DNA from 2 places in the Candidatus Merdisoma sp. JLR.KK011 genome. Region 2 is predicted to be linked to the other one. Evidence: predicted binding sites of a transcription regulator. Region 2 holds the regulator's gene; the other holds the start of a gene.
What was found. Region 2 encodes NrdR, which represses ribonucleotide reductase genes. Its sites were predicted from a motif close to CACAANATNTTGTG; they were not measured.
Positions count from the first base shown of each region.

Region 1 (4,727 bases), 460 kb from region 2:
AAATGCCTGATTGCCCAGACCGCCGTTCAAAAACTGTATTTTCATGTTATCCCCCTCAACATCCGTTCAATCATCTTCCCATACACCGGCATCATCTCCCGCTCCGTCACCTTCTCACGAAGCTCCTCCAGGGCAATCCATGCCACTGCGCTGTTCTCATCCTCCTTGACCCGAAGCTCCGCCTCTTCATCCGCCTCCAGAAAATACGTCAGATTCAGATGCTGATGAGAACTCACAAAGCTCCCCCGCTTAAAATGTCCCCAAACCGGCAGGATATCCAGGCTCTGGGCCTCTTCCCGGATTGGGCGCACCGCCTGAAGCCCTGTCTCCTCCCTGGCCTCCCGGACAGCCGTCATCAAAAGATCCGTCTCCCCGTCCGCGTGTCCGCCCGTCCAGGACCAGGACTGGTAAATATTGTGATACACCATAAGAAGCTTCCCCCGATCCCTGTTAAAGATCAAAGAGGAAGCTGTCATATGTGCAATCTCACACTGTCTTGTCCCAATCGTATCCGGAAACAGCTCCAGATATTGAAGCATCAATTTCCGATCCTGCTCCTCCTGCTCACAGGCAGGCCGGTAATCCAGGATTTGTCTCAGGTACTCGTGCATTATGCCTCCGCAAAATCATCCTTGCCGACGCCGCAGATGGGGCAGACCCAATCCTCTGGCAGATCCTCAAAAGCCGTTCCGGGCTCAATGCCGTTATCGGGATCTCCTACCTCCGGATCATACTCATAGCCGCAAGGCTCGCATACATACTTTTTCATGACAAGTTCTCCTTTCCTTACCTGCAATTATTCAGACTGCCGGACAAACCCGGACAAAGCTGTCACATCTGATCTGTCCTACTAGAATATACCAAAAAATCATTCTTTATTCTATAGTATTTTTTATTTTTCCAAAATTTTTTCTTCTTCCGTTACTGTTCACTCCCTACATTTGACGATTGTGAAAAGTGACGAAATTTAAATTTTTTATATGTGGATAAATAAAGCGGACAGAAAAATGATGTTTATAGTTTTTCTGTCCGCTTTATTTATCAGAAAGTTATCCACATTTCTGTCTTCCGTTTCGTCCCAGGCATGCTTCCTTGCCCTCTTTTTATGGATAATATTTACTCGCTTTTTTTAAATTATCCACCGTCAAATTGACCATGCCCTCAAATACGGAAATTCGCATTTTGAGGGCATCTATAGTATAATTGCCTTATGAAAACGGAGGATTGAGAGAATGAAAAACATGGAAGATGAAATCGTCCTGCTTAACAAGGCCGTTGCCTGTCTCGAAGAGGAAGTCCAGGCAAAAAATGAAATCATCAGGCAGCAGGAACGCATCATTAAGGCCCAACAGGAACACAACGGTGAATTATCGGCGCTGATGAACAGAATTCTTGACTCCTTAAAGAAGGGCTGACCACATGAACGCTTCCTTTGAATACACCACCACTCTTGAATACAGGCTGAAAGCGGCCAACGCACAGATATGCGCTTTCAAATCCGGTGAAATATATGTCCGCATGCAGGAGGAATACCTGAAAGAATTACGTTCTTTGGAACGGGAAATCCGGAAATTGAAGGACGAGCTTTCACGTGCCCGCAGTGAAACCGTTTCCGTCCGCAATCAATGGTTTGAGATATTTGAAGAACTTCAAAAGGAATGCGAGCGAAAGCTGTCGGCCTTGCGAAAAGAATTGGAACGAATGGAAAGGCGTGCCATAAAGGCAGAAAGACAGAGAGACGCCGCACTGGACAAGGCAACCCGGCAGCGCCATAAGATCTATGGGCTGGAAACGGCGCTGGAAGAGGAAAAGGGCAGGAACTTGAAGCTGAGGGCGCAAATCAACCGGGATTATGAAAATTCCTCCATCCCTTCTTCCAAAACGCTCCGCCGCAAGAAGATCTCCAACGGCCGGGAAAAAAGCGGCCGTAAGCCGGGCGCCCAGCCGGGACATCCGGGACACCGCAGGAAAAAGCAGATCCCTGCCACGGATCCGGTTCTGCTGCCGCCGCCCCGGGAAGTGCTGGAAGATCCGGATTTCAAAAAGACTTCAAAAACGATCGTGAAACAGCTGGTCAACATACGTACGATACTGGAGGTCACGGAATACCACGCAGATGTGTATTATAATTCCAAAACCGGCGAGCGGATCCATGCGGAGTTTCCTCCCGGCGTTGTGGACGAGGTGAATTATGGTGGAAGCGTCAAGGCCTTCCTGTTTCTGTTGAATAACGACTGCTGCACTTCCATCGACAAAAGCAGGAAATTCCTTTCCGATTTGACTGATGGCAGGCTCAGCATATCCAAGGGCATGGTTAATAAGCTTGGCAGGGAATTTGCCAAAAAAACGGAACAGGAACGAAAAGCGACGTTTGCCGATCTGCTGCTTAGCCCCGTCCTTCATACGGATTGTACCAACGCAAAGGAAAACGGAAAAAATGCTTATGTATTTGTGTGCGCTGCCCCGGATGGAAAAGCGATGTATTTTGCACGCAGGAAAAAAGGGCACGAAGGAGTAAAAGGCACCCCGGTCGAAGATTACCAGGGAATCCTGGTTCACGATCATGAGAAAACCTTTTATAACTATGGTGCACAACACCAGGAGTGTCTTGCGCATGTCCTCCGCTATCTGAAGGACAGCATAGATAATGAGGCTGACCGGACCTGGAACAAGGAAATGCGTGCTCTGGTACAGGAAATGATCCACTACCGGAACGGCCTGCCGGAAGAGGCGCCTCCTGACACCGAAAAGGTCAGGGAGTATGAAGAACGCTACCGGGCAATACTGCAAAAAGCGAAAGAGGAATACGAATACATTCCAGCAAGTGAGTATTATAAGGACGGATACAACCTGTATCTGCGGATGGAAGAATACATGTCCAACCATCTTCTGTTCCTGCATGATCACAGAGTTCCGGCTACAAACAATGAAGCGGAGCGTCTGCTTAGAGGATATAAGCGCAAGCAGCAGCAGGCTGTGTCATTCAGGGGATTCGAGTCCATCGAGTATCTCTGTGAATGCATGAGCATGCTTATTCAGATACGCCAAAACGAAGAATCAAATTTATATAACAGAGTATCCGAGATATTTGGATAAAGAAAACCGATGGTTTCGACTAAGATTAGTCTACACCATCGGTTTGTTTATCACAAGCTGACCTCTGAACAGTAACCTTCTTCCCCTTGAGCATACCGGTATTTCTTCTCTTTTCCAAAATTTTTTTCGCCCGAAACCCTTGATTTTCCTCACATTTTCCTATAGTCTTATAAACATGGCAAACAATATCTTGTAATCACTGTTGACAACACCACTATATCTTGTTACAATAGGTTTCGTCACCACATATTACAGCGACAGTAGAAATTGAGGGAAGTTTTATGAAAATTATTAAAAGAAGCGGCAGCGAGGTTGAATTTGATGCTGAAAAAATCGTCCTTGCCGTAACCCGAGCCAATGAGAAAGTAGTTCCCAGCGCCCGTATGACCCCTATCCAGATCAAGCGGATTGCAGAGGATGTAGAGAGCGCTGCAGAGAATATGAGCCGTTCTTTAAGCGTAGAAGAGATCCAGGACATGGTGGAGGATCAGATTATGAACCAGCGGGCCTTTGATGTAGCCAGACGCTATATCACCTACCGCTACCGCCGGGCCATGGTCCGCAAGTCCAACACCACCGACGAGCAGATCTTAAGCCTTATTGAGTGCAACAACGAGGAAGTCAAGCAGGAGAATTCCAACAAGAACCCCACGGTCAACAGCGTACAGCGGGACTACATGGCCGGAGAGGTAAGCAAGGATATCACCAAGCGGATCCTTCTTCCTGCGGAGATTGTGTCTGCCCACGATCAGGGAATCATTCATTTCCACGATGCAGACTACTTTGCACAGCATATGCACAACTGCGATCTGGTCAACCTGGAGGACATGCTCCAGAACGGAACCGTTATCAGCGGCACCATGATTGAGAAGCCTCACAGCTTTTCCACCGCCTGCAACATTGCCACCCAGATCATTGCCCAGGTAGCCTCCTGCCAGTACGGCGGACAGAGCATCAGCCTGACCCATCTGGCCCCCTTTGTGGATACCAGCCGGAAAAAGATTCGCAAGCAGGTAGCGGATGAGCTTCACTCCATCCACGAGGCCGTTACCGAGGAAGAGATTGACTTCATCACAGAGAAGCGTCTCAGGGAAGAGGTGCGCAACGGCGTCCAGATGATCCAGTATCAGGTAGTCACCTTAATGACCACCAACGGGCAGGCCCCCTTCGTCACGGTCTTCATGTACCTGAACGAGGCCAAGAACGAACAGGAAAAGAAGGATCTGGCTCTGATTATCGAGGAAACCCTGCGCCAGCGCTACCAGGGTGTAAAAAACGAAAAGGGCACCTGGATTACCCCGGCCTTTCCAAAGCTTATCTATGTCCTGGAGGAGGATAATATCCACGAGGACAGCAAATACTACTATCTGACCCAGCTTGCGGCCAAATGCACGGCCAAGCGCCTTGTTCCGGATTACATTTCTGAAAAAATCATGCTCCAGAACAAGATTGACAAAAACGGGGACGGCCACTGCTACACCTGCATGGGCTGCAGAAGCTTCCTTACTCCCTATGTAGACGAGAACGGAAAGCCCAAGTACTACGGCCGCTTCAACCAAGGCGTTGTCACCGTCAACCTGGTGGACATCGGACTGTCCGCAGAGGGCGATATGGATCGGTTCTGGGAGATC
Region 1 is NZ_JAYWSZ010000003.1:2,391,648-2,396,374, forward strand. It holds gene VV089_RS12780 (alpha-1,2-fucosyltransferase) at 1-45, opposite strand, end outside; gene VV089_RS12785 (NUDIX hydrolase) at 42-611, opposite strand; gene rd (rubredoxin) at 611-769, opposite strand; gene VV089_RS12795 (hypothetical protein) at 1,233-1,415, shown strand; gene VV089_RS12800 (IS66 family transposase) at 1,420-3,096, shown strand; gene nrdD (anaerobic ribonucleoside-triphosphate reductase) at 3,378-4,727, shown strand, end outside.
Region 1: a site for NrdR is predicted at 3,309-3,322, ahead of nrdD (anaerobic ribonucleoside-triphosphate reductase). Genes of this name have one in related genera too.

Region 2 (4,727 bases):
TTAATCCTGTAAGGGTTAATGAATAAAAAAGGAGGATGAAGAATATGAAGAGAAAGTTGACAGCAGTGTTACTTACGGTGGTAATGGCAGCTGCCATGGCCGGATGCGGCGGAAGCAAGGAGAGCAGCAATGCACCGGCTCCGGCCGAGGGAGAGACAGAAGAAACGGCGCCTGCGGAGGCGGAAGAGGCGGCGGAAAATGTGGCGGATGCGGCAGAGGGCAGTGAGGGCGCCTACAAGGTAGCATTCCTCTGCAAGAGTTTTACAGATACCTTCTGCCTTTCTGTAAAAGAACAGTTTGAGGAAGCGGCAAAGGGGTATGCGGACAAGTTCACGGTAGACTATTTTGATTCCGAAAATACGGCAGCCACCCAGAACGATCAGATCGAGACCTGCACGGCAGCCGGATATGATGCCATTGTATTCCAGCAGGTAGATGCAGAGGCTTCGGTAGAAGTGGTAAAGGCAGCTCTGGACAAAGGCATTTACGTGGTAGTTACGACGGGGCATATTGAAGATAACGGAGCGAGCTGGTATGTGGACGCAGATCCCTATCAGCAGGGACAGGTTGTAGTGGACTATGCCATTGAGCAGGGCTTCTGTGACGATGCGGAGGTTGCAATCTTAAGCGGCCCTACAGGAAACTTCCATTCCGAGAATCGTGTAAAGGCCTTTAAGGATGCGATTGAGGCAAAGGAGGGTGCGACCCTGGTGGCAACCGAGGTGGCAGAATGGTCCAAAGACAATGCAATGACCGTGGCACAGAACTGGCTGGTGGCTTATCCGGATTTGAAGGTGATTCTGGCGGCAAATGATGACATGGGCATGGGTGCAGTTGAGGCAATCGAGATGGCTGGCAAGGAGGATCAGGTAAAGGTATTTGCTATCGACGGAACTGAGGGCGGCCTGCAGGCAGTATCCGAGGGACGTCTGGGCGCAACCGTAAAGCAGGATGAAAAAGGATACGCCGTGGAAGCGATTAAAATTGTTGACGCGCTCTTAAGCGGCAGTGAGGCAGAGAGCCTCAATATTGACAGTACCCTTGTGACCAAAGACAATGTAGCGGATTTTCAGTAAAAAGGACGATTGAACGCATATGGATTATACAGGCTCGATTAAAAATTATGTGGATGAAGAAATCAGACTGCTGAAGGAACTGGATGTCACGCTTGTGAACGAGCTGCTGAAGGAACTGGTGTCGGCCTATGAAAAGGAGGCGACGGTCTATGTGTTCGGAAATGGAGGAAGCGCCAGCACGGCCTCCCATATGGCCAATGATTTTAACAAGGGAATCTCCGAATATACGGATAAGAAATTCCGGATATGCTGCCTGAACGACAACGTGCCTACGGTGCTTGCCATAGCAAACGACATCGGCTATGAGGATATCTTTTCGTTCCAGCTTCGCAATAAGGTAAAGCCGGGGGATCTGGTCATCGGCATCAGCGGAAGCGGCAACAGCCAAAATGTGATAAACGCCCTTACTTATGCAAAAGAGCAGGGGGCGAAAATCATAGGATGGGTAGGCTTTGACGGCGGCAGGGTTTCTAAGATAACGGATCTTACCTTCCATGTGCCGGTTGGAAATATGCAGCTGGTGGAGGATATGCATCTGATTCTGAACCATCTGATGATGTATGTGATTATGAAAGAATGGGGAATAAAGGCCCATTGCTGACAGCTGAATAAGGAAGTATAAAAACTTAAGGCTGCCGGGAGATAAGATATCAGAAAAGTCCGAAATCTTATTTCCCGGCAGCCTTAAGTATATCTGGATAGAATATCAAGGGCGTCCCTTATCGTGCTCCAGTTCTACCAGAATAATATCCGGCCCAATCTGTTTGATCTTGCACCAGGGGATTTCATACTCGCAGTCTTTTCCAAGAAGTCCCCAGAGTTTTTCATTGCTGGAGGTTACAAGGGCCTGGATGCAGCCGTTTTTCGGATCGAATACCAGATCCGACACACAGCCTAAGCGTTTGCAGTCGCAGATATTGATAACGTCTTTTTCACGTAGTTCACAGAAGGTCATGGGAAGCTCCCTGGAAGGTCTTTCCTTATCATATGCTTTCAGGGGGAAAGGTGTGAACTTTGCGGCTTTGGAGGAACACTTGAAAACAGAATCGAAGTGGAGAAATGTTTTACATAAGGTTTGACAGAAAAGAAGAACATGTACTATACTTAGATAGATGCATCGCTCTTGTGGAGGGCGGTTTGCCAGATTACAGCAAAATGCCGGAAAATCTGTTTCTTTTGGCGGGGCATAGGCGTGCCCGGATGTCTGCCACAGAAGTGATTTTGCGGAAGAGCCAGGAGAAAAGAGGGAGATACGCTATGAAATGTCCATATTGCAGCCAGGAGAACACCCGGGTCATTGATTCCAGACCGGCAGACGATAACAGCTCCATCCGCCGCCGCCGTCTCTGCGATTCCTGCGGGAAACGCTTTACTACTTATGAGAAGATTGAGTCGATTCCCGTTATTGTGATTAAGAAGGACAATAACCGGGAGCCTTATGACAGAAGCAAGATTGAGGACGGTATCCTGCGTGCCTGCCATAAGCGTCCTGTGCCCTTGAAGGACATTAACGGCGTGATCGACGCCATCGAGAGCGAGATCTTTAACCGGGAGGAGCGGGAGATAGCAAGCTGCGTCATCGGGGAAATGGTGATGGACAAGCTGAAGGACTTAGATTCCGTGGCCTATGTGCGCTTTGCCTCCGTGTACCGGGAATTCAAGGATGTGAATACATTTTTAAGCGAATTAAAGAAGATGCTGGATAAATAATGTCCCGGCAGCTTATAAATAAACATGTTAAGACAGAAAGAGACTTGGAAATGACGACAGACAGAAAAAAGGCAGCAGGGCATATCCTTGCCCTGCTTACCATTACCGTGTGGGGTACGACCTTTGTGGCGACGAAAACCCTGCTCAATCATTACGATGCGCTTCAGATTATGCTGATGCGCTTCTTTATCGCATGGGTAGTTTTGATGCTCTATACCCGGAAAGTGGAAAAGCCGGGGGGAGTGAAGGAGGAGCTGGGGATTTTTGCCCTCTCCCTTTCCGGCATCACTTTGTATTACTATTTTGAAAATACGGCCCTGACCTATACCCTGGCCGCCAATGTGAGCATTATCCTGGCGGCGGCCCCTGTTTTTACGGCTGTTCTGGCTCATTTATTTACCAGGGACGAGAAACTGTCCGGGCGGACGTGGGCAGGCTTTTTCATTGCCATTGCAGGCGTTGTGCTGGTGGTGTTTAACGGAACCTTTGTGCTGAAGCTGAATCCCCTGGGAGATGCCCTTTCCCTTCTGGCAGCCCTGTCCTGGGCTGTCTACTCCGTGCTTCTCAAAAGCTATGTGGGGCATATGGACAACTGGATTTTAACAAGGAAAATGCTCTTTTATGCATTGCTGCTGACAGCGCCCGCCGCTCTATGGGGGAAGGGCCTTCCGCCGCTTTCGCCTCTTGTAAGGGGAGACGTTATATTCTGCCTGCTGTTTTTGGGGGTGCTTGGAAGCGCTGTCTGCTACATTACCTGGAATATTGCCATCAAACGGATCGGGGTAGTGAACACCAACAATTACATCTATCTGAACCCCTTTGTGACCATGGTCTGTGCGGCAATTGTACTGAAGGAGCCGGTTACGGCGGCAGGCGTGACGGGAGCCGTTCTGATTGTGGGGGGAATTCTTGTGTCGGAGCTTCCAAAGGGCTTTTCCGTTTTTGGCGGCCTGTATCCCAGGGAGTATATCGCTTCCACCTACGAGATTGATTTTGAAGGCTTGTATCAGGCAGGATACCGCGGCGTCCTTTTTGATGTGGATAACACGCTGGTTCCCCATGATGCCCCGGCTGACCAGCGCAGCATCGCCCTTTTTGAGCGTTTACGAAAGCTGGGCTTTTCCACCTGCTTGATTTCCAACAACAAGGAGCCAAGAGTGACGCCCTTTGCCGATGCCCTGAAAACCCAGTACGTATATAAGGCCGGAAAGCCCAGGCGCAGAGGCTATCAGGAGGGCATGAAACGCATGGGAACCCATAAGGGCGACACCCTCTTTGTAGGAGATCAGCTTTTTACAGACATCTGGGGAGCGAACCGGGCAGGAATGTACTCTATACTGGTGAAGCCTATGAACCCTAGGGAAGAGATACAGATTGTACTGAAGCGTTACCTGGAGAAGCCGGTTTTGTATTGCTATCTGCGAAGGCAGAGGAGGAATTCTTCTTAGGCGGAGCATCCGGAGAAAGCATCCGTGCGCCGGCGGCATAGAAGCCGGGAAAAGTGATACTTGAAGAACATAGAAAGAAGGTTAATAGAAAAATGAGAATCCAGGCAGCAAGAACCTTATTAAAAGAAAAGGGACTGGATGCGGCATTCATCGCATCCCCGGCCAACATCCGCTATCTTAGCGGTTTTGCAGGTACAGACAGCTATCTGTATCTGTCCGGCAGAAAACAGGTAATCCTCACAGACAGCCGCTATACCCTCCAGGCAGAAGAGGAAGGAAAGGGCAGCGAGGTCCGGACGATCAAAGGCGAGCGGGGATACGGCGTTCTCTTAAAAGAGCTTTTAGAGGAGGATAAGGCCACACGTCTGGGCTTTGAGGACGGCGTAATGACCTGGCAGACCGTAAAAAAGCTCCAGGAAGCCCAGGAAGGCGGAAAGGAAGAAGAACGGTGGGTTCCCCTTGGAGAAGACTTGTCCCTGCTTCGGGCAGTGAA
Region 2 is NZ_JAYWSZ010000003.1:1,930,674-1,935,400, reverse strand. It holds gene VV089_RS10455 (sugar ABC transporter substrate-binding protein) at 45-1,076, shown strand; gene VV089_RS10450 (SIS domain-containing protein) at 1,096-1,677, shown strand; gene VV089_RS10445 (PRC-barrel domain-containing protein) at 1,783-2,031, opposite strand; gene nrdR (transcriptional regulator NrdR) at 2,334-2,786, shown strand; partial or broken gene VV089_RS10435 (DMT family transporter) at 2,786-3,688, shown strand; gene VV089_RS10430 (YqeG family HAD IIIA-type phosphatase) at 3,698-4,234, shown strand; gene VV089_RS10425 (M24 family metallopeptidase) at 4,327-4,727, shown strand, end outside.